DNA from 2 places in the Streptomyces axinellae genome. Region 2 is predicted to be linked to the other one. Evidence: predicted binding sites of a transcription regulator. Region 2 holds the regulator's gene; the other holds the start of a gene.
What was found. Region 2 encodes HspR, which represses chaperone genes until heat shock. Its sites were predicted from a motif close to TTGAGNNNNNNNNNCTCAA; they were not measured.

Region 1 (11,782 bases), on a different contig from region 2:
CCATCAGCAGGGAACCGATGGCCAGTGTCTCGCCCATCGCCCAGTCGATCGTGCCGTCCTCGACCATCTGCGCCCGCCGCTGGAGCTGCGGCAGCAGCCGGGGGTGGACGGTGACCCGGTCGGGGAGGTTGACCTGGGACTCGGCGATCCGCTTGACGACCTCCTGGGAGATCGCGGTGTCCAGGCTCACGGGGAACTCGGCCTGCGGAACCGGAACCTCCGCCTGGAGCGGGGTCGCGGCTGCGTCCCGGACCTCGGTGAAGACCTTCTCCAACTGGCCCTGGAAGTCCTGGAGCGCCTGCTCCGCCTCCTCCAGGGTGATGTCGCCCCGGCCGATCAGCGACTCGGTGTACAGCTTGCGCACCGAGCGCTTCTTGTCGATCAGGTGGTACATCAGCGGCTGGGTGAAGGACGGGTTGTCGGTCTCGTTGTGGCCGCGCCTGCGGTAGCAGATCAGGTCGATGACCACGTCCTTGTTGAACGCCTGGCGGTACTCGAAGGCCAGCCGGCCCGCCCGCACGACGGCCTCGGGGTCGTCGCCGTTCACATGGAGGATCGGGGCCTCGATCATCCGGGCCACGTCGGTGGAGTACATCGACGAGCGCGCCGACTCGGGCGCCGCGGTGTAGCCCACCTGGTTGTTGATGACGATGTGGACCGTGCCGCCGGTGCGGTAGCCGCGCAGCTGCGACATGTTCAGCGTCTCGGCCACCACGCCCTGGCCCGCGAAGGCCGCGTCACCGTGCAGCTGGACGGGCAGGACGGTGAAGTCCGTGCCGCCCTTGCCGATGATGTCCTGCTTCGCCCGCGCGACACCCTCGACGACCGGGTCCACGGCCTCCAGGTGGGAGGGGTTGGCGGTGAGCGAGACCTTGATCTGCTCGCCGTCCAGGCCGGTGAAGGTGCCCTCGGCGCCCAGGTGGTACTTCACGTCGCCGGAGCCGTGCATCGACTTCGGGTCGAGGTTGCCCTCGAACTCCCGGAAGATCTGCGCGTACGGCTTGCCCACGATGTTCGCGAGCACGTTCAGCCGGCCGCGGTGGGCCATGCCGATCACGCACTCGTCCAGCCGGGACTCGGCCGCCGCGTCGATGACCGCGTCCAGCAGGGGGATGACGGACTCGCCGCCCTCAAGCGAGAAGCGCTTCTGGCCGACGTACTTCGTCTGGAGGAAGGTCTCGAACGCCTCGGCCGCGTTGAGGCGGCGCAGGATGCGCAGCTGCTCGTCGCGCTCCGGCTTGGCGTGGGAGCGCTCGACCCGGTCCTGGATCCACTTGCGCTGCTTGGGGTCCTGGATGTGCATGTACTCGATGCCGGTGGTGCGGCAGTACGAGTCGCGCAGCACGCCCAGGATGTCGCGCAGCTTCATCATCGACTTGCCGGCGAAACCGCCGACCGCGAACTCCCGCTCCAGGTCCCACAGGGTGAGCCCGTGCTCGGTGATGTCCAGGTCGGGGTGCTTGCGCTGCTTGTACTCCAGCGGGTCGGTGTCGGCCATGATGTGGCCGCGCACCCGGTAGGAGTGGATCAGGTCGAAGACCCGGGCCGCCTTGGTGACGTCGTCGTCGTGCGAGGCGTCGATGTCCTGGAGCCAGCGGACCGGCTCATAGGGGATGCGCAGCGCCTTGAAGATCTCGTCATAGAACTCGTTCTGGCCCAGCAGCAGGTTCGCCACCTGGCGCAGGAATTCGCCCGACGCGGCACCCTGGATGACGCGGTGGTCATAGGTGCTGGTCAGCGTCATGACCTTGGAGACGCCCAGGCGGTTGAGGGTGTCCTGGGAGGTGCCCTGGAACTCCGCCGGGTACTCCATCGCGCCGACGCCCATGATCAGGCCCTGGCCCGGCATCAGACGCGGCACCGAGTGCACGGTGCCGATGCCGCCCGGGTTGGTCAGCGAGCAGGTGACGCCGGAGAAGTCCTCCATCGTCAGCTTGTTGTTCCGCGCGCGCCGCACGATGTCCTCGTACGCCTGCCAGAACTCGAAGAACGTGAGCGTCTCGGCCTTCTTGATACCGGCGACGACCAGCTGACGGTCCCCGTTCGGCTTCACCAGGTCGATGGCCAGGCCCAGGTTCACATGGTCCGGCTTGACCAGGGTGGGCTTGCCGTCCTTCTCGGTGAACGAGTGGTTCATCGAGGGCATCGCCTTCAGCGCCTGCACCATCGCGTAGCCGATGAGGTGCGTGAAGGACACCTTGCCGCCGCGGGCGCGCTTGAGGTGGTTGTTGATGACGATGCGGTTGTCGAACAGCAGCTTCACCGGGACGGCGCGCACGGACGTGGCCGTGGGCAGCTCCAGGGAGGCGTTCATGTTCTTCGCGACGGCCGCCGACGGGCCGCGCAGGGCCACGTACTCGGGGCCCTCGGCGGGGGTCTCTCCGGCCTTGTCGCCCGCCCCGGCGGCCTTGGCCGGTGCTGCCTTGGCGCCACCGGACGGAGCCGGCTGCGCCGGCTTGGCCGGGGCCTGGGCGGCGGGCTTGGCAGCCGGTGCGCCGCTCGCGGGCGCCGGCTGGGCCGGAGCGCTCGCGGACGGGGCGGGCGCGCCCTGCCGCTGCGCGGGGGCCTCGGTGGCGCCCTGCCCGGCCGCGGCAGGAGCCGGAGCCGGCTTGGCGGCGGCGCTGGGCGCGGGTGCCGGGGAGGTGTCCCGGGGGGTACCGGCGCCGTCCGGCGCCGCGACCCCGTCGGAGGACTCCGGCTGGTAGTCAGCGAAGAAGTCCCACCAGGCTCGGTCTACCGAGTTGGGGTCCTGGAGGTACTGCTGGTAGATCTCGTCGACGAGCCACTCATTGGGTCCGAACGTGGCGGCAGGATCTGTGCCCTGCGCGTCCTTCCGTTCCGCAGAGGTGCTCGGTGAGCTATTGGGGGACTGTGACGACACGGCGGCAACCGCCCTCTTCCGCTTCCTTAGATGGTGGACAGCGGAAATAAAGGCTACTCGTCTCCGGACGATTGGTGGAGTCCGGGCCGCCTCTTGGTCGCGCAAGTCACATCAAAGGCGCGGTTTCAGCCCTGGATTTGGCGGGAATCACTCACGGTTTTGCACCTGCGGTGCAACCGGAGTGCCCCCGTTCCGCGTCCAGGCGGCTCACCAGCGACTCTACGTCAGTGACCGTACGTCAACCCTGGTGACGGTCCGCGCCCGGAAGGGTGAGCTGGATGCGGCAGCCGCGGGGAGATTCGGCCACCCGGATCGAGCCCCCGTGCAGATCGACCGCCCAGCGCGCGATGGCCAGGCCCAGCCCCGTGCCGCCGCCCGCGCCGCCCAGTGCCTCGGCACTGTGGGCGCCGTTGAACCGCTCGAAGACCCGGTGCCGCTCGGCTTCGGGGATGCCGGGCCCCTCGTCGAGCACCTCGACCTCCAAGCTGCCCTCGCTCCCGGCCCCCTCACTCGGTCGGGCCCGGACGGTGACACGGCCGTGCGGCGGGCTGTGCTTGACCGCGTTGTCGATGAGATTGGCCACCACCTGGTGCAGCCGTTCGGGGTCCGCGTAGGCGGTCAGCTCCGGCGGGGAGACGTCCAGGTGCAGATGGACGTCCTTGCGGGCGTGCCCCGAGCCCTTGCTCATGTTGGCCTCCTTGAGCACGCCCGCAAGGTACGGCCACACCTCGAAGCGGCGCGAGTGGAGCGGCACCACGCCGTTGTCCAGCCGGGAGAGGTCCAGCAGGTGGGCCACCAGCCGGCCCAGCCGCTCCGTCTGCGAGAGGGCCGTGCGCATCGTCTCCGGGTCGGCGTCCGAGACGCCGTCCACGACGTTCTCCAGCACGGCCCGCAGGGCGGCGATCGGGGTGCGCAGCTCGTGCGAGACGTTGGCCACCAGCTCCTTGCGGTGCTGGTCCACGGCCTCCAGGTCGGCCGCCATCCGGTTGAAGTTCTCCGCCAGCTCCCCGAACTCGTCCCGCCGCCCGCCGCGTACCCGGCGCGAGTAGTCACCGTGCGCCATCGCCTTGGCGGCGTCGGTCATCTCATCCAGTGGCGCGGTCAGCGACTGGGCCACGAACTGGGTGACCAGCAGCGAGGCGACGATCGAGATGATCGTGATGACCCGCAGCTCGGTCGCGGACTGCATGGCGAACAGCGCCAGCAGCGTGGTGATCACCACGGAGAGGATCACCAGCGCGCCGAGCGCGGCCTTCACGGAACGGTAGGGATCCAGCGGGCGCAGCCCCTCCCACAGGCGGTTCCACGCGTTGCTGCACAGCCGGGTCGCGGCGCGCTGCCAGCCACCCTGGGAAACGGTCATCACGCGCCGTCCGTCCCCGCCCTTCAGGAACCGTCGGCCGCGGCACCGGTCACCGGCGCGGCGGCGCCGCCGGGAGCCGGGGTCTCCAGCGCGTAGCCCACCCCGTGGACGGTGCGGATGCGCTCGGCGCCGATCTTGCGGCGCAGGGCCTTGATGTGGCTGTCCACCGTGCGGGTGCCCGAGGCGTCGGCCCAGTCCCACACCTCGGCCAGCAGCTGCTCACGGGAGAGGACGGCGCGCGGGGAGTGGGCCAGGCACACCAGCAGGTCGAACTCCGTCGGGGTCAGGTGGACATCCTCGCCGGTCACCCGCACCCGGCGCTGGGCGTGGTCGATCTCCAGCTCCCCGAGCCTGAGTATCCCGCTGCGGGGGGTGTGCGCCGCCAGCGTCGCGCGCTCGACCCTGCGCAGCAGGACGTGCACGCGGGCGGCCACCTCCCGCATGGAGAACGGCTTGGTCATGTAGTCGTCGGCGCCGACCCCGAGGCCGACCAGCATGTCCGTCTCGTCGTCCCGCGCGGTCAGCATCAGCACGGGCACCGGGCGCTGGGCCTGGACCCGGCGGCAGACCTCCAGGCCGTCGAAGCCGGGGAGCATGACGTCGAGCACGAGCAGGTCGGGCTGCCATGCCTCGGCGGTGTCCACGGCGGCGGGCCCGTCACCGGCCGTCTGCACCTGGAAGCCCTCCGCGCGCAGCCGTCGGGCGATGGCGTCCACGATGGTCGGGTCGTCCTCCACGACCAGGATGCGCCGCTGGGCGCCGGGGGTGGTCGCGGCGGCAGCTCCGCCAGGTGTCTGAGTGGTGTTCTTCTGGTCCATGCGACCCCGCCCTATGGCTCTTTCCGGCTTCTTCGGAATGCAGCGTAAGGGCCTGCTACGGGCCTCGGCTACGCCGGTCGTACAGCGAGATGAACCACGTCGGGGACGCCTCGGGCGACCGGGATCTGATCGGTCCGAACACGGCAGAACCCCGCATTCCGCAGGGAACCTTCGAATGCGGACGACGGCCGGGCCGACCAGAGCGCCAGTACGCCCCCCGGAGTGAGGGCCCGCAGACACGCGGCGAGGCCCTCGGGGGAGTAGAGGCCGGCGTTGTCGTCGGTGACCGTCCAGTCCGGGCCGTTGTCGATGTCCAGGCACATGGCGTCGTACTGGCACTCCGTACCGGAAATGTGCCGCAGGTGGGCGACGAGGTCCTCCCGGACCAACGCCGTGCGATCGTCGGCGAGCGCGTCGCGTGAGACGGCGGCCAGCGGGCCCGTGCGGTGCCAGTCGAGAATGGCGGGGTCGCGCTCGACCACGGTGATGCGGCCCCAGTGGGGCTCGGCCGCCGCCTCGGCGAGCGAGAAGCCGACGCCGAGCCCACCGATCAGCACATGCGGGCGCTCCCGCCTGCCCGGGCGCCTTGGGCCGGAGGGCTCGGCCGGGCTGTTCAGCTCGGCCAGCGCGGCGCGGACCAGCAGCCGCTCGGAGCGGCCGTCGGAAGTGTCCATCAGGAAGCACCCATTGGCGATGATCTCGTGCTGCTCGCCCCGCCTGCGCAACACCACCTCGCCGTACGGGCCCTCACGGCGGTCGAGCAGCACGGGCTCGGCCCCGGACGAAGGGCGCGTCGGCCAGGTCCGGTCGGGATGGTGCGCGTGGTCGGGCATGCCGCCATCCTGAGCCCGGGCGGGGCGGCGGGGCAATCGGCTTCGGGTGAGGGGTGCCGGGTGCCGGGGGACCCGCGACGGGTGACGGTGACTCGCGGTGGGGCTCGGCGGAGAGCGGGGGCGCGGGGGCGGAGGGGGCGGGGATCGGAGGTCCGGGGGCGCGCGGAAAACCCGTCGCGCCGTCGGACGGCCCATTGTTACGGTCCTGCCGATCCCTCCCGTACCTCTGTCGTTTCTCCCTCACGGGTGCCCGCACCCTGGAAAGTCGGTGTTGATGTTCCGGCAAGCGCCGAGCGCGCCTCATCAGGTCCCCACCCGGCGTGGTGCCTGAGCCAGAATCCGATCGAGGACCGCTCGGCGCTCCCTTGCTGCCCTGAGAATCCGCTCCCAGCAAGGAGACCTCCGGTGTCCATCAGCGACTCCGGTTCCGCGCGCCCCGCCTCCACGGCGGCGGCGTCCCTGCGGACCAACACCTTCACCTGCGTACGCTGCGGGCTGACCGTCACCCAGTTCGGCCCCGACGGCGAACCGCGTCATCACTGCCCCAGCTGTCTGTACTCCCAGCACGTCACCGACCACGTCGAGGGCGGGCCCTCGGACTGCCGTTCGCGGATGAGTCCGATCGCCATCGCCGTGCTGCGCGGCGGGGACTGGCGGGTCATCCACCGCTGCGTCCGCTGTGACGAGCTGACCTCCAGCCCGGTCTCACCGGATGACAACCACCTCATCCTGATGAGGCTGGCGGTGCGTCCGCTGGCCCAGCCGCCCTTCCCGCTCGAAGTGTTCGGCGAGGTGTGAGATGGCCAGACGCCACACCCGTCCCGCACGTCCCCAGCGGCGCAAGACGCCCGCGCGCGAACTGCCCGGTGAGCAGGGCGGGACGTTCCGGTGCGTGGGCTGCCGCCTGGATGTCCCCATGGCGGCACCCGGCACCGCGCACCGCAACCACTGCCCGCACTGTCTGACGAGCCTGCATGTGGACCGGCGGGTGCCCGGCGACCGGGCGGCCGGGTGCCGGGGGCGGATGACCGCGCTGTGTCTGTCGGCGCGGGACGACGGCGAGTGGATGCTGATCCACCTTTGCCACACCTGCGGCGAGTTGAGCGCCAATCGCATCGCGGGGGACGACAACGCGCTGGCGCTGGTCCGCATGGCCGTCCGGCCGCTCTCGGACTCCCGGGTTCCGGTCCGGGCGCTGCTCTCGCTGTAGCGGTCGCGGCCCGGCCGGTCACCCGCCGCCGGACCGATTCGCCGCTGCCGGCCGCCGCACCGTGGCGGCCGGCAGCGGTTCGCCCGTTCCGCGGGGGCCGGCAGCGGTTCGCCCGTACCGTCGCGGGCTGATCGCTCACGGCGAACACCCCCTGCCGCAGTCCGGGGAACAACCCTGCCCTCAGAAGCATTGAGTGGGTATTACTCAAGTTGCTTGCCGAGGGAGAGATCATGGCTACTGCGTCCCCGGAGTTCACCCCTCTCACCCTGCCCGTGCTGTCGCTGGACGCCGAGGGAGACGGCGTCGTGCTGCCGGGCATGGTGGTGCCGCTGGACCTTTCGGAGAGTGACGTGAGCGCGGCCGTGGAGGCCGCGCGGACCGCCGCACCCCAGGGGGACAAGCCGCGGGTGCTGCTTGTTCCCCGGGTGAACGGGGAGTACGCGGACATCGGCGTCCTCGGCCGCGTGGAGCAGGTCGGGCGGCTCGCCGACGGCGACCCCGGTGCGCTCATCCGCGGCCTGCGCCGCGTCCGCATCGGCGCGGGTACCACCGGTCCCGGAACGGCGCTGTGGGTCGAGGGCACCGAGATCTCCGAGTCCGTGCCCGACCCCCTGCCCGGCGCCGTGACCGAGCTGATGAAGGAGTACAAGGCACTCATCACCGACTGGCTCCGCAAGCGCGGGGCCTGGCAGGTCGTGGACCGGGTGCAGCAGATCGACGATGTCTCCCAGCTCGCGGACAACGCCGGGTACTCCCCGTTCCTGAGCACCGAGCAGAAGCTGACGCTGCTGCGCACCACCGACCCCGTCGAGCGGCTCAAGGCCGCCACCGAGGCACTGCGCGAACACCTGGCCGAGCAGGACGTCGCGGAGTCCATTGCCAAGGACGTCCAAGAGGGCGTGGACAAGCAGCAGCGCGAGTTCCTGCTGCGCCGTCAGATGGAAGCCGTCCGCAAGGAACTGGCCGAGCTGAACGGTGCCCCCGGTGGCGAGGGAGCCGAGGGCGAGGACTACCGCGCCCGCGTCGAGGCCGCCGACCTGCCCGAGGAGGTCCGCAAGGCCGCCCTCAAGGAAGTGGACAAGCTGGAGCGCTCCAGCGACCAGTCCCCCGAGGGCAGCTGGATCCGCACCTGGCTCGACACCGTCCTGGAACTGCCCTGGAACGAGCGCACGGAGGACGCCTACGACATCACCGGCGCCCAGGCCGTACTGGATGAGGACCACGCCGGCCTCCAGGACGTCAAGGAGCGCATCACCGAATACCTCGCCGTCCGCAAGCGGCGCGAGGAGCGGGGTCTCGGCGTCGTCGGAGGGCGGCGCGGCGGAGCGGTGCTCGCGCTGACCGGTCCGCCCGGTGTCGGTAAGACCTCGCTGGGTGAGTCCGTGGCCCGCGCGATGGGCCGCAAGTTCGTGCGCGTCGCGCTCGGCGGCGTCCGCGACGAAGCCGAGATCCGCGGCCACCGGCGCACCTACGTCGGAGCCCTGCCCGGCCGCATCGTGCGCGCCATCAAGGAGGCGGGTTCCATGAACCCGGTCGTCCTGCTGGACGAGGTCGACAAGGTCGGCTCCGACTTCCGCGGCGACCCGGCAGCCGCGCTGCTGGAGGTCCTGGACCCGGCCCAGAACCACACCTTCCGTGACCACTACCTGGAGGTCGAACTCGACCTGTCGGACGTGGTCTTCCTCGCCACGGCCAACGTCCTGGAATCCATCCCGCAGCCGCTGCTCGACCGTATGGAGGTCGTCCAGCTCGACGGATACACCGAGCCCGAGAAGATCACCATCGCCCGCGACCACCTGCTGCCCCGCCAGCTGGAACGCGCGGGGCTGGAGAGCGGCGAGGTGACCTTCGACGAGGAGGCCCTGCGCAAGCTGGCCGCCGAATACACCCGCGAGGCGGGTGTACGGAGCCTGGAGCGCGCCGTCCAGCGGGTGCTGCGCAAGGTGGCGGCAAAGCAGCAGCTCGGTGAGCTGGAGCTGCCCTACCTCGTCGGCACCGAAGAGCTGCGCGCCCTCATCGGCCGCCCGCACCACACCCCCGAGTCCGCGCAGGACCCGGCCGAGCGCCGCACCGCGGTGCCGGGCGTGGCCACCGGCCTGGCCGTCACGGGCGCGGGCGGCGACGTGCTCTTCGTCGAGGCGTCCCTGGCCGACCCCGAGACGGGCGCCTCCGGCCTGACCCTGACCGGACAGCTCGGCGACGTGATGAAGGAGTCCGCGCACATCGCGCTCTCCTACCTGCGCTCGCGCGGCGCCGAACTGGAACTGCCGGTCGGCGACCTGAAGGAACGCGGCATCCACCTGCACGTTCCGGCGGGAGCCGTGCCCAAGGACGGACCCAGCGCCGGTGTCACCATGACCACGGCCCTGGCCTCGCTGCTCAGCGGACGCCAGGTGCGGCCCGAGGTGGCGATGACCGGCGAGGTCTCACTGACGGGGCGGGTGCTGCCCATCGGCGGCGTCAAGCAGAAGCTCCTGGCGGCTCACCGCGCCGGGGTGACCACCGTGATCATCCCCAAGCGGAACGAGCCCGACCTGGACGACGTCCCCGCGGAGGTGCTGGACGGCCTCGACGTCCACCCCGTCTCCGACGTCCGCCAGGTCCTGGAACTGGCCCTGACCCCCGCGCAGACCCCCGCCCGGGAGACACCGGTCGCGGCGTGACGGACGCGCCCGGTGAGTGAGAGTGGCCCCCGCCTTCCTGGCGGGGGCCACTCGTGACCTGGGCGGCTGGGCTCAGCCGTTGGCCAGGGCCTGCAGCCGGTCCATTGCCCCGTTGAAGTAGTTGTGGTCGCCCACGGTCGGGCCGGTGGAGGTGTACTGCCAGAAGGTGTAGAAGCCCCAGCCGGCCGGGAGCGTGCCGGGCGTGGACGCGTAGCGGGCGATCCACAGGGGGTTGGTGTTGCCGAAGGCGCCGCTGTTGCCGGTGCACTGCGTCCACCAGCTCGTGGTGGTGTAGATCACCGCGTCGCGCCCGGTCTTGGCCTTGTAGGTGTTGGTGAAGTCCTTGATCCAGTTGACCATCGCGCTCTGGCTCAGGCCGTAGCAGGTCGCGCCGTAGGGGTTGTACTCGATGTCGAGCACCCCCGGCAGCGTCTTGCCGTCCTTGCTCCAGCCGCCGCCGTTGCCGGCGAAGTAGTTCGCCTGCGTGGCGCCGCTGGAGGAGTTGGGGGTGGCGAAGTGGTAAGCGCCCCTGATCATGCCCTGGTTGTACGAGCCGTTGTACTGCTGGGCGAAGTACGGGTTCTTGTAGCTGGTGCCTTCGGTGGCCTTGACGTAGGCGAAGCGGACGCCGCTGTTCCACAGGGTTGACCAGGCCACGTTGCCCTGGTGGCTGCTGACATCCACCCCGTGGACCGTCGCGGTCAGGCCCGCGCGCTCCTCGTCGGGCGGGGTGCCGTCGCTCCTGTCGCCCTCGTGCATCTGAATGCCCGCGCCCATCCAGGCTTCACCGTGCTTGAGCTGGGCCTTGGAACTGTCCCCTGGGGCCGCGGAGGCGGCGCCCGGCAGGGCCAGGACGAGGGCGAGCAGGGAGACGATCATCCCGAGGACAGCCGCGATTCCGCGTCTGCGACGGGCCGTACCGGATCTGAAGCTGGGCATTGCTGCCTCCGGAGCCTCTGGTGGTGGGGGTCTGGTACGTGCGTACGTGCGAAGTATGCCGTTATGTGGGGGGTTACATGCCGCGACGCGCGGGAGGGGTCATGCCCACTGGTGTGGTCATGTCAGGCTGAAGGTACGCGCGTAGACCGGGCGTGCGGAAGGTGGTCTGCCGTCTGCCGTTGGTCTAATCCTGCGAAATACTGGAAGAGCTGCGACGATCGCGGACGCTGACAGAAAGTTTCTTCACCGAAAACGCCGGAGAGGGCGCTGACGTGCACAAGGCCGACACAGATCCCGCCGGGCTCTTCGGACCCGAATGCCTGGACGTGGAGCGCGAATTGGCGGTCTTCCTCCGCCGGGCCCGCGCCTCCTCCGGCGAGATGGCGCGGCAGGTCCACCCTGACCTGGAGCCCGCCGCATACGGCCTCCTCGTACGCCTGGAGGACGCGGGCCCGCAGCGGGCGACGGATCTGGCGGCGTATTTCGGGGTGGGCAAGGCGACGATGAGCAGGCAACTGCACGCGCTCGTGGCCCTCGGCCTCGTGGACCGCGTACCGGACCCGGGCGACCGGCGCGCCTCCCTGGTGCGGCTCACCGAGGAAGGGCGCGACCGCTTCACCCACGTACGGGACGCCCGCCGCCTCTCCTACGCCCGCAAACTCGCCGCCTGGGACCGCGGAGAGATCGCCGAACTCGCCCGCCTCCTGCATCGCCTCAACGTCACGGCGGAGCAGGAGGAATAGGCCGAGCCAGGAGGGGGAGCGGAGCCGGGAAGAGTGAATGGGGCGGGGCGGACAGAGGGTAAGGACGGGGCGGGGCGGGCGTGGGCGACGGCGCCTCAGCCGAGTTGCGACAGGTACGCGTCGGCTTTCTCCGGGTCGAAGAACCACTCCTCGAAGTCCGAGGGGTCGTTGAAGCCGTTGGCGAACCGGTCGGCGACAGTTTGAATCTCCCCGGCGGCCCCGATGACCCGCAGCACATGTTCGGGCGGCGGCGCCAGCATCGCGTTGGTCCACTTCGTGATGTGCCGGGCCATCTCCCAGTACCGGTCGAACGCGTCGCGCATCCACTCCGC
Region 2 (11,782 bases):
AGTTCGGGGATGACGTCCTCGGAGAATCCGGGGCCCGAGTCGGCGACCTGGCACTCCAGCTCGTTGCCGATGTGCCGCAGCAGGAGCCGCCCGCCGCCGCCCGCGTGCTCGATGGCGTTGGTGGCCACGGCGTCGGCCGCGACCACGAATTCACCCCTTCGTGGCTCGCACAGACCCGCCCAGGCCGCGCAGGATTCCACCTCGATCCGCAGCCTGGGCAGGTCTCTGAGGGTGAAACGGAGGCGGCAGAGCAGCTCGGGGGTCAGCATCCGGCGCCCTCCTCGACGGTGAGGGTCGGTGGACGGAGGGGATCCGTACCGGCGCGGTGCGGGGGGTGGGGGGCGACGGAGCAGGGGCCGCCGACGAGGGCCGCTCCGGGCGGGCGGGACCTCGCTCCGGACGGTGGCCGGCCGTGGCCGGCCGGTCCTTCCGGGGCCGTTCGACCGGGGGCCTCACGGTCCGACACCTGCTGCTCCTCCTCGCGTGCCTGGCTGCTGGGGCGCGCCACGCGGACTGGCTCCGCGGCTTGTTCCCGCGCTGTGGTTCAGGAGGCTAGGGCGGGCGCACCGCTATGGGTATACCGCGACGGTGGTTTGGCTCGTGTGGTGCATTAAGTGATCGCATTTGACCATGACTTGCTGACAAACACGCAATGGCCGGTCCCGTGAATACGGGACCGGCCATTGCGCGGTTCATGGCAGTGGGTTCATGCCGTAAAAAATCTACGACGCAATGACTGCCGGGATGCGGACGCCAATACCACCATCGCTGCCGATACCGCCGTGAAGGACGGCGACGTCACCGCGTACGCCCCCGGCATCGCCGCGTACGTGCGCGGTGTCACCGCGTACGCCCCCGCGGCACCGTGGCATCCGCGGCGCTACTGCGCGGGCTCCGGCTCGGGCTCCTTCTCCTCCTCGCCGTCGTCCGCCGGGTCGGCCGGCGTCCTGACGGAGTCGAGCAGCAGCTGAGCGACGTCCACGACCTGGAGGTTTTCCTTGGCCGCCCCCTCGTTCTTCTTGCCGTTGACGGAGTCCGTCAGCATGACGAGGCAGAAGGGGCAGGCCGTGGAGACGATGTCCGGGTCGAGGGAGAGGGCCTCGTCCACACGTTCGTTGTTGACGCGCTTGCCGATGCGCTCTTCCATCCACATGCGGGCCCCGCCGGCGCCGCAGCAGAAGCCGCGTTCCTTGTGCCGGTGCATCTCCTCGTTGCGCAGTCCGGGCACGCGGCCGATGATCTCGCGCGGCGGCGTGTAGACCTTGTTGTGCCGGCCCAGGTAGCACGGGTCGTGGTAGGTGATCAGGCCCTCGACCGGGGTGACCGGCACCAGCTTGCCCTCGTCGATCAGGTGCTGGAGCAGCTGGGTGTGGTGGATGACCTCGTACTCGCCGCCCAGCTGCGGGTATTCGTTGGCGATCGTGTTGAAGCAGTGCGGGCAGGTGGAGACGATCTTCTTCGACGCCTTGGGCTTCCTGGTGCTCGCGTCCACCGTGCCGTCCTCGCCGAGGGACTCGCCGAACGCCGCGTTCAGCGTGGCCACGTTCTCCTCGCCCAGCTGCTGGAAGAGGAATTCGTTGCCCAGGCGGCGGGCGGAATCGCCGGTGCACTTCTCGTCGCCGCCCATGATCGCGAAGTTGACGCCGGCGATGTGCAGCAGCTCCGCGAATGCCTTGGTCGTCTTCTTCGCGCGGTCCTCCAGGGCTCCGGCGCAGCCGACCCAGTACAGGTATTCGACCTCGGTCAGGTCCTCGACGGTCTTTCCGACGACGGGGACCTCGATGCCGGTTTCCTGCTGGAGTTCCTTCGTCCACTCAAGGCGCTGCTTTTTGGCCAGGCCCCAGGGGTTGCCCTTCTTCTCCAGGTTCTTGAGCATCGTCCCGGCCTCGGAGGGGAACGCGCTCTCGATCATCACCTGGTAGCGGCGCATGTCGACGATGTGGTCGATGTGCTCGATGTCCACCGGGCACTGCTCCACGCAGGCGCCGCAGGTGGTGCACGACCACAGCACGTCCGGGTCGATGACCCCGCCCTCCGCGGCGGTGCCGACCAGCGGGCGCTCGGCCTCGTCCAGCGCGGACTGCGGCACGTCCTTGAGCTGCTCGGCGGTGGCCTTCTCCGTGCCCTCCATGCTCTTGCCGCCGCCCGCCAGCAGGTACGGGGCCTTGGCGTGGGCGTGGTCGCGCAGCGACATGATCAGCAGCTTCGGGGAGAGCGGCTTGCCGGTGTTCCAGGCCGGGCACTGCGACTGGCAGCGCCCGCACTCGGTGCAGGTGGAGAAGTCGAGGAGGCCCTTCCAAGAGAAGTCCTCGACCTGGGAGGCGCCGAAGCGGACCTCTTCGGCGCCGTCCTCCTCGGAGTCGTCGAGCGCGGTCTCGAAGTCGATGACCTTGCCGCCGGACATCATCGGCTGGAGTTCGCCCAGCGCGGTGCCGCCCTCGGCCTCGCGCTTGAACCAGATGTTGAAGAAGGCCAGGAAGCGGTGCCAGGCCACGCCCATGTTGGTGTTCACGCCGACGGTGATCATCCAGATCATGGTGGTGCCGAGCTTCACCAGCGCCGCGAGGTAGACCAGCGTCTGGAGCGTGCTGACGCTCAGCCCGTGGAAGGCCGCGACCAGCGGGTACGAGACGAAGAACGACGCGTCGTAGCCGTCCACGTGGTGCAGCGCGCCCTCCAGGCCGCGCAGCGTGAGGATGGCCAGGCCGATGACGAAGATGACGTACTCGACGAAGTAGCCCTGCCACGCCTTGGAGCCGGTGAAGCGGGACTTGCGGCCGGCCCGGGAGGGCAGGCTCAGCAGCCGGATCACCATGAGGACGGCGATGCCCACCGTGGTCGCGAGGCCGATGAACTCGATGTACATCTCGTAGGGCAGCCAGTCGCCGATGACCGGCAGCACCCAGTCGGCCTTGAAGAGCTGGCCGTAGGCGTTGATGATCGTCGGCGGCAGCGTGAGGAAGCCGATCGCCACGAACCAGTGGGCGACGCCGACCACGCCCCACCTGTTCATCCTCGTGTGCCCGAGGAACTCCCTGACCAAGGTGGCCGTGCGCTGCTTCGGACTGTCCTTGCGCGTGCCCGCGGGGAGCGGCTGGCCGAGCTTCACGAAGCGGTAGATCTGCGCGATGGCGCGGGCGAAAAGCGCAATGCCGACCGCTGTGAGTACCAGCGTGACGACGATCGCGGCGAGTTGCATAACGGCTCCTCGGAGTGGGGGTACCACCCGGCCGGAGGCTGGGGAGGTCGTGTACTAAGCAGTAACTTATCCAGTTCGTACGAGACTACCCACTAGCCGTGAAGCCCCGCACCCGCCCCTGCCGGTGATGTGCGTCGCCCCTGGGTGCGGTGGCACCCGGCCCCGGCGGTGCCCTGCGCAGGGGGCGAGCAGCGAGGTTGAGTCGAGTCAGCTCATGCTTTTTGACGTGGGGGCGATGGTGAGGCACTCTTGAGTCAGCCTCACTCAAGAGACATAGCTGGAGGAAACCGAAATGGCTCGTGCGGTCGGCATCGACCTGGGTACGACGAACTCCGTCGTCAGTGTTCTCGAAGGCGGTGAGCCCACCGTCATCACCAACGCCGAGGGCGCCAGGACCACGCCGTCCGTCGTGGCCTTCGCGAAGAACGGCGAAGTGCTCGTCGGCGAGGTGGCCAAGCGCCAGGCGGTCACCAACGTGGACAGGACGATCCGGTCGGTCAAGCGCCACATGGGCACCGACTGGAAAGTGAACCTGGACGGCAAGGACTTCAACCCGCAGCAGATGAGCGCCTTCATCCTGCAGAAGCTGAAGCGGGACGCGGAGTCGTACCTGGGCGAGAAGGTCACCGACGCCGTCGTGACCGTCCCGGCGTACTTCAACGACGCCGAGCGCCAGGCCACCAAGGAGGCCGGTGAGATCGCGGGCCTCAACGTGCTGCGCATCGTCAACGAGCCGACCGCCGCCGCGCTGGCCTACGGCTTGGAGAAGGAGGACCAGACGATCCTGGTCTTCGACCTCGGCGGCGGCACCTTCGACGTCTCGCTGCTGGAGATCGGCGACGGCGTCGTCGAGGTGAAGGCGACCAACGGTGACAACCACCTCGGTGGTGACGACTGGGACCAGCGGGTCGTGGACTACCTGGTCAAGCAGTTCCAGTCCGGTCACGGCGTGGATCTGTCCAAGGACAAGATGGCCCTCCAGCGCCTCCGCGAGGCCGCCGAGAAGGCGAAGATCGAGCTGTCCTCGTCCACCGAGACGACGATCAACCTGCCCTACATCACGGCCTCCGCCGAGGGCCCGCTGCACCTGGACGAGAAGCTGACGCGCGCTCAGTTCCAGCAGCTGACCCAGGACCTGCTGGAGCGCACCAAGACGCCGTTCCACAACGTCATGAAGGACGCGGGCATCCAGCTCTCCGAGATCGACCACGTCGTTCTCGTCGGCGGCTCGACCCGTATGCCCGCCGTCGCCGAGCTGGTCAAGGAGCTGACCGGCGGCAAGGACGCCAACAAGGGTGTGAACCCGGACGAGGTCGTGGCCATCGGTGCCAGCCTCCAGGCCGGTGTCCTCAAGGGCGAGGTCAAGGACGTCCTGCTCCTCGACGTCACCCCGCTGTCCCTCGGCATCGAGACCAAGGGCGGCATCATGACGAAGCTGATCGAGCGCAACACCACGATCCCGACCAAGCGTTCGGAGACCTTCACCACGGCGGAGGACAACCAGCCGTCGGTGCAGATCCAGGTCTTCCAGGGCGAGCGGGAGATCGCGGCGTACAACAAGAAGCTGGGCATGTTCGAGCTGACGGGCCTGCCGCCCGCGCCGCGCAACGTGCCGCAGATCGAGGTCACCTTCGACATCGACGCGAACGGCATCATGCACGTGTCCGCCAAGGACCTGGGCACGGGCAAGGAGCAGAAGATGCAGGTCACGGGCGGCTCCAGCCTGCCCAAGGACGACATCGAGCGCATGATGCGCGAGGCGGAGCAGTACGCCGACGACGACGCCAAGCGCCGCGAGTCCGCCGAGACCCGCAACCAGGCCGAGCAGCTGGTCTACACCACCGAGAAGTTCCTCAAGGACAACGAGGAGAAGGTCCCGGCCGACACCAAGTCGGAGGTCGAGACCGCCCTTGAGGACCTCAAGGAGAAGCTCAAGGGCGAGGACACCGCTGCCATCCGCGAGTCCTCCGAGAAGGTCGCCGCCACCAGCCAGAAGCTGGGCCAGGCCCTCTACGCCGAGGCGCAGCAGAACCAGGCCGGCGGTGCCGAGGCAGGTGCCGGTGCGGCGGGCGGCGCCAAGGCCGAGGGCGGCGACGAGGACGTCGTGGACGCCGAGATCGTGGACGACGACCAGCAGAAGCCCAAGGACGGTGCGGCGTGACGGAGGAGACACCGGGCTTCCCCAAGGAGCCCGACGTCCCCGCCGACACCGGCCCCGCACCCACCGCCGCCTCCGGTAAGGAGGCGGCGGCCCCGGGGCCGCCGGCCGGGGACGCCCAGCAGACCGAGCAAGCTCAGCCCTCCGAACAGACCCTGGACGCGGCGCGGGACATGCACGAGAGCAACGGCAACGGCAGCGACGGCAAGGTGGCCGGCGGGACGGCACCGGAAGGCGAGGCGGCCGACGGCGAGGTCTCCGCCACCGCCGAGCTGGACCAGACGCGCACCGCGCTCAACGAGCGCACGCAGGACCTCCAGCGGCTCCAGGCGGAGTTCCAGAACTACCGCCGCAGGGTCGAGCGGGACCGCGCCTCCGTCAAGGAGATCGCCGTCGCGAACCTGCTGACGGAGCTGCTGCCGGTGCTGGACGACATCGGCCGTGCGCGTGATCACGGTGAGCTGGTCGGCGGCTTCAAGTCGGTGGCCGAGTCGCTGGAGATGGTCGCGGCCAAGATGGGCCTGATGCAGTTCGGCAAGGAGGGCGAGCCCTTCGACCCGACGGTCCACGAGGCGCTGATGCACTCCTACTCTCCGGATGTCACGGAGACGACGTGCGTGCAGATCCTCCAGCCCGGGTACCGCATCGGCGAGCGGACCATCCGCCCCGCGCGGGTCGGTGTGGCCGAGCCGCAGCCCGGCACCAAGGGCGAGGGCGGCGACGCTGCGGGGTCGGCAGGCTCGGCGGAAGAGGAGAACGGTGGCCCGGACGAGGGCTGACCGCGGACGGGAGGAGGGACGTCGAGGATGAGTACCAAGGACTTCATCGAGAAGGACTATTACAAGGTCCTCGGCGTCCCCAAGGACGCCACCGAAGCCGAGATCAAGAAGGCGTACCGCAAGCTTGCCCGGGAGAACCACCCGGACGCCAACGCGGGCGACCCCAAGGCCGAAGAGCGCTTCAAGGACGCCTCCGAGGCGTACGACGTCCTCGGTGACGCCAAGCGCCGCAAGGAGTACGACGAGGCCCGCACGCTCTTCGGCAACGGCGGCGGCTTCCGGCCCGGCGGACCGGGCGGCGCGGGCGGCCCCGGCGGCGGAACGTTCAACTTCGACCTGGGCGACCTCTTCGGCGGCGGTCAGGGCGGCGGCGGGGGCGGCCCCGGCGGACCCGGCGGCGGCTTCGGCGGCGGGCTCGGCGACGTGTTCGGCGGGCTCTTCAACCGGGGCGGCGGCAGCACCCGCACCCAGCCCAGGCGCGGCCAGGACATCGAGTCCGAGGTGACGCTCAGCTTCACCGAGGCGGTGGACGGGGCCACGGTTCCGCTGCGGATGTCCAGCAGCGCCGCATGCAAGGAGTGCGCGGGCACGGGCGACAAGAACGGCACCCCGAGGGTGTGTCCCACCTGTGTGGGCACCGGGCAGGTCTCCCGTGGCGGGGGCGGCGGCTTCTCGCTGACCGACCCGTGCGTGGACTGCCGGGGCCGGGGCCTGATCGCGCAGGACCCCTGCGAGACCTGCAAGGGATCGGGCCGCGCCACCAGTTCGCGCACCATGCAGGTGCGCATCCCGGCGGGGGTCAGCGACGGCCAGCGCATCCGGCTGCGGGGCAAGGGAGCGCCGGGCGAGCGCGGCGGCCCCAACGGGGACCTGTACGTGGTCGTGCACGTGGACCGGCACCCGGTCTTCGGCCGCAGAGGGGACAACCTCACCGTCACCGTGCCGGTCACCTTCCCGGAGGCGGCCCTCGGCGGCGAGGTGAAGGTCCCCACGCTCGGCGGTCCGCCCGTCACCCTGAAGCTTCCGCCCGGCACCCCCTCGGGGCGCACGATGCGGGCCAGGGGCAAGGGCGCGGTCCGCAAGGACGGGACACACGGCGATCTGCTGGTGACAGTGGAGGTGTCGGTGCCCAAGGATCTGAGTGACAAGGCGAAGGACTCCCTGGAGTCCTATCGGGACGCGACAGCGGGAGAGGACCCGCGCGCTGCGTTGTTCAAGGCAGCGAAGGGAGACTGAGGTGGACGGCCGGGACGGACGCAGGCGAGGGTTCGCGGCACGCGCCGCTTCGTACGAGCTGACCGAGGAGTCCCCGGTCTACGTCATCTCGGTCGCCGCCCAGCTGTCGGGCCTGCACCCGCAGACGCTCCGGCAGTACGACCGTCTCGGCCTGGTCTCCCCGGACCGCACGCCCGGCCGGGGCCGGCGCTACTCCGCGCGCGACATCGAGCTGCTGCGCGAGGTGCAGCGGCTCAGCCAGGACGAGGGCATCAACCTGGCGGGCATCAAGCGGATCATCGAGCTGGAGCAGCAGGTGAGCGCGCTCAAGGCGCGGGTCTCCGAGCTGTCGTCCGCCGTCGAGGGCGCCGCCGTGGCGATGCAGCAGCGCGAGGCGCAGGTGCACGCCTCCTACCGGCGGGATCTGGTGCCCTATGACGACGTGCACCAGTCGGGTGCGCTGGTGGTCTGGCGCCCCAGGCCCCGAGAGTGAGCCCGGGGCCCGGGACGTCAGAAGGTCACTTGGCGAAGCCGTAGTTCAGGAGCTTCTTCGCGTCCGAGGTGCGCTTGGCGACGGAGGAGGAGGTGAGGACGGTGCCGACGACCGTCTTGCCGCCGCGGGTCGCGGCGAAGACCAGGCAGTACTTGGCCTCGGGGCCCGAGCCGGTCTTGACGCCGATGGTGCCCGAGTAGCTGCCCAGCAGGTTGTTCGTGTTGGACCAGGACATGGTCCGGTGGCCGCCGCTCTTGGTGACGGTCGTCTGCTTGGTCGAGCGGGTCTTCACGATCTTGCGGAAGGTGGAGCTCTTCAGAGCGCTGCTGGCGAGCTTGGTCAGGTCCCGCGCGCTGGAGTAGTTCTTGCCGTGGCCGATGCCGTCGAACGAGTCGAAGTGGGTGTTCTTCAGGCCCAGGCTCTTGGCGGTGGTGTTCATCTTGCCGATGAAGGACTTCACGCGCTTGGCGCGGGTGGAGCCGCTGCCGAACTTGTCGGCCAGCGCGTAGGCCGCGTCGCAGCCGGAGGGCAGCATCAGGCCGTACAGGAGCTGGCGGACGGTGACCTTGTCGCCGACGATCAGACGGGCCGAGGAGGCGCCGTTCTTGACGATGTAGTCGCTGTACGCCTTCTGGATCTTGACCTTGCTGTTGAGGTTGAGCTTCGCCTGGGAGAGCACCACCTTGGCCGTCATGATCTTGGTGGTCGAGCCGGTGGAGCGCCGCGTATCGGCGGCCTTGGTGTAGAGGCTCTTGGCGGTGCCGTTGTTCATCACGAAGCCGCTCTTGGCGACGATCGAAGGCTTCTTGGCCGCGAGGGCCTGCGGTCCCGCGGCCACGGCCGGGGAGGTCAGGGCCCCCGCCGTCAGGACGGCTCCGGCGGTGACGATCACCGCTGAGGCCCGACTGATGCCATTGCTGCCGATTTTCACTGTGTTTTCTCCAAATGCCCCTGTGCCGGGGTTCCTTGAGTGTGCCGCACCCTGGTTGAGACTGTCATGGGCGCTCGTTGGATGCGCCCGCAGGGGTGTTTTCGTCAGGCTTTTGCGAACGACCGGCGGACGAATGCGGGTACCCGGGAACGAATCGGGATCGTATGCGGTTGTACGGGGTGCCAGTCAGCTTGAGCCCGACAGGCTCAACTTGCTGCATACTGGAGAAAGCAACTCACCGGAGAAAGCAACTCGCAGGAGGAGGAGCGCGGCACTGTGGACGCGGAGCTGACCAACAGGAGCCGGGACGCGATCAGCGCGGCGAACAGCCGTGCGGTCACCGACGGAAACCCCGACATCACCCCGGCGCATCTGCTCCTCGCCCTGCTCACGGGCGAGGACAACGAGAACATCCAGGACCTGGTGGCGGCGGCCGGCGCCGACCAGGCGGCGCTGCGTGCGGGCGCCGAGCGCCAGCTCGCCGCACTCCCCACCGTCCAGGGCTCGACCGTCAGCAGGCCGCAGGCCGACCGCGAGCTGCTGGCCGCCATCGCCGACGCCTCCCAGCGCGCCCAGGAGCTGGGCGACAGCTTCGTGTCCACCGAGCACCTGCTGATCGGGATCGCGGCCAAGGGCGGCCACGCCGCCGACCTCCTCAAGGAGCAGGGCGCCGACGACAAGAAGCTGACGGCCGCCTTCCAGCAGCAGCGCGGCAGCAAGCGGGTCACCAACGCGGACCCCGAGGGCACCTACAAGGCGCTGGAGAAGTTCGGCACCGACCTGACGGCGGCGGCCCGCGAGGGCAAGCTCGACCCGGTCATCGGGCGCGATCACGAGATCCGCCGCGTCGTGCAGGTCCTCTCCCGCCGCACCAAGAACAACCCGGTGCTCATCGGCGAGCCCGGCGTCGGCAAGACCGCCGTCGTCGAGGGCCTGGCCCAGCGCGTGGTCAAGGGCGATGTGCCCGAGTCGCTGCGCGACAAGCGGATCGTCAGCCTCGACCTGAGCGCGATGGTGGCCGGGGCCAAGTACCGGGGCGAGTTCGAGGAGCGGCTCAAGACCGTGCTCTCCGAGATCAAGGAGAGCGACGGCCAGGTCATCACGTTCATCGACGAGCTGCACACCGTCGTCGGCGCGGGCGCCGGCGGCGACTCGGCCATGGACGCGGGCAACATGCTCAAGCCGATGCTGGCCCGCGGCGAACTGCGCATGGTCGGCGCCACCACGCTGGACGAGTACCGCGAGCGGATCGAGAAGGACCCGGCCCTGGAGCGCCGCTTCCAGCAGGTGCTGGTCGCCGAGCCCACCGTCGAGGACTCCATCGCGATCCTGCGCGGCCTCAAGGGGCGCTACGAGGCCCACCACAAGGTGCAGATCTCCGACGGCGCCCTGGTGGCCGCCGCCGCGCTCTCCGACCGCTACATCACCTCCCGCTTCCTCCCCGACAAGGCCATCGACCTGGTGGACGAGGCCGCCTCCCGGCTCCGCATGGAGATCGACTCCTCCCCCCTGGAGATCGACGAACTCCAGCGCGCCGTGGACCGGCTCAAGATGGAGGAGCTGGCCCTGGACAAGGAGACCGACCCCGCCTCCGTCGAACGGCTGGAGCGGCTGCGCCGCGAGCTGGCCGACAAAGAGGAGGAGCTGCGCGGCCTCACCGCCCGCTGGGAGAAGGAGAAGCAGGGCCTCAACCGCGTCGGTGAGCTGAAGGAGCAGCTCGACGAGCTGCGCGGCCAGGCCGAGCGCGCCCAGCGCGACGGCGACTTCGACACCGCCTCCAAACTGCTCTACGGCGAGATCCCCGGCGTCGAGCGGGAGCTGGAGGCCGCCTCCGAGGAGGAGGAAGAGGCCAAGAAGGAGGCCGAGGCCGCCACCGCGGAGGGCCGGGGAGAGCGCGCCGGCCGCGACAAAATGGTCAAGGACGAGGTCGGCTCCGACGACATCGCCGACGTCGTCGCCTCCTGGACGGGCATCCCCGCCGGCCGCCTGCTGGAGGGCGAGACGCAGAAGCTGCTGCGCATGGAGGACGAGCTGGGCAAGCGGCTGATCGGTCAGAGCGAGGCCGTGCGCGCCGTCTCCGACGCCGTACGCCGCACCCGCGCCGGTATCGCCGACCCCAACCGCCCCACCGGCTCCTTCCTCTTCCTCGGCCCCACCGGCGTCGGCAAGACCGAGCTGGCCAAGGCGCTGGCCGACTTCCTGTTCGACGACGAGCGGGCCATGGTCCGCATCGACATGAGCGAGTACGGCGAGAAGCACTCGGTCGCCCGCCTGGTGGGCGCGCCCCCCGGCTACGTCGGCTACGAGGAAGGCGGCCAGCTCACCGAGGCCGTCCGCCGCCGCCCCTACAGCGTCGTCCTGCTGGACGAGGTCGAAAAGGCGCACCACGATGTCTTCGACGTCCTCCTCCAGGTACTCGACGACGGCCGGCTCACCGACGGCCAGGGCCGCACGGTCGATTTCCGCAACACGATCCTGATCCTGACCTCCAACCTGGGCAGCCAGCACCTGACCGACCCGCTGGAGAAGGAGGACGAGAAGCGCGAGCAGGTCCTCGCCGCGGTGCGGGCGGCCTTCCGCCCGGAATTCCTCAACCGGCTGGACGACCTGGTCATCTTCTCCGCCCTGGCCGGCGACGAGCTGCGGCGGATCGCCCAGCTCCAGATCGACGCGCTCCAGCGCCGCCTCGCCGAGCGCCGCCTCACCCTCGACGTCACCCCGGCGGCCCTCGACTGGCTGGCCGTCGAGGGCAACGACCCGGCGTACGGGGCCCGGCCCCTGCGGCGCCTGGTACAGACCGCCATCGGCGACCAGCTCGCGCGGGAGATCCTCGCCGGAGAGGTCCGCGACGGCGACGTGGTGCGGGTCGATCATGTCGAGGGGTGGGACGGACTGACGGTCGGCCTGGCCGCGGACGCTTCTGTGGGTGGGTAGGGGCCCGGGGCGCGGGGCGCCCCGGGCGGGCCCGCCTCTCGGGTTTGGCCGGCGGGTTTTTCCGGTGGCCCCT

Region 1: the regulator HspR is predicted to act here: its motif matches at 7,295-7,313, upstream of lon (endopeptidase La).

What each region holds. Positions count from the first base shown of each region.
Region 1 covers NZ_BAAARJ010000004.1:241,503-253,284, forward strand. The annotation lists gene ABD339_RS07535 (multifunctional oxoglutarate decarboxylase/oxoglutarate dehydrogenase thiamine pyrophosphate-binding subunit/dihydrolipoyllysine-residue succinyltransferase subunit) at 1-2,881, opposite strand, end outside; gene ABD339_RS07540 (HAMP domain-containing sensor histidine kinase) at 3,120-4,244, opposite strand; gene ABD339_RS07545 (response regulator transcription factor) at 4,268-5,062, opposite strand; gene ABD339_RS07550 (spermidine synthase family protein) at 5,131-5,895, opposite strand; gene ABD339_RS07555 (RNHCP domain-containing protein) at 6,307-6,693, shown strand; gene ABD339_RS07560 (RNHCP domain-containing protein) at 6,695-7,105, shown strand; gene lon (endopeptidase La) at 7,336-9,768, shown strand; gene ABD339_RS07570 (lysozyme) at 9,841-10,707, opposite strand; gene ABD339_RS07575 (MarR family winged helix-turn-helix transcriptional regulator) at 10,980-11,450, shown strand; gene ABD339_RS07580 (styrene monooxygenase/indole monooxygenase family protein) at 11,546-11,782, opposite strand, start outside.
Region 2 covers NZ_BAAARJ010000031.1:44,437-56,218, reverse strand. The annotation lists gene ABD339_RS31300 (ATP-binding protein) at 1-269, opposite strand, end outside; gene ABD339_RS31295 ((Fe-S)-binding protein) at 881-3,199, opposite strand; gene dnaK (molecular chaperone DnaK) at 3,492-5,360, shown strand; gene grpE (nucleotide exchange factor GrpE) at 5,357-6,136, shown strand; gene dnaJ (molecular chaperone DnaJ) at 6,164-7,372, shown strand; gene ABD339_RS31275 (heat shock protein transcriptional repressor HspR) at 7,374-7,844, shown strand; gene ABD339_RS31270 (D-alanyl-D-alanine carboxypeptidase family protein) at 7,870-8,775, opposite strand; gene clpB (ATP-dependent chaperone ClpB) at 9,052-11,709, shown strand.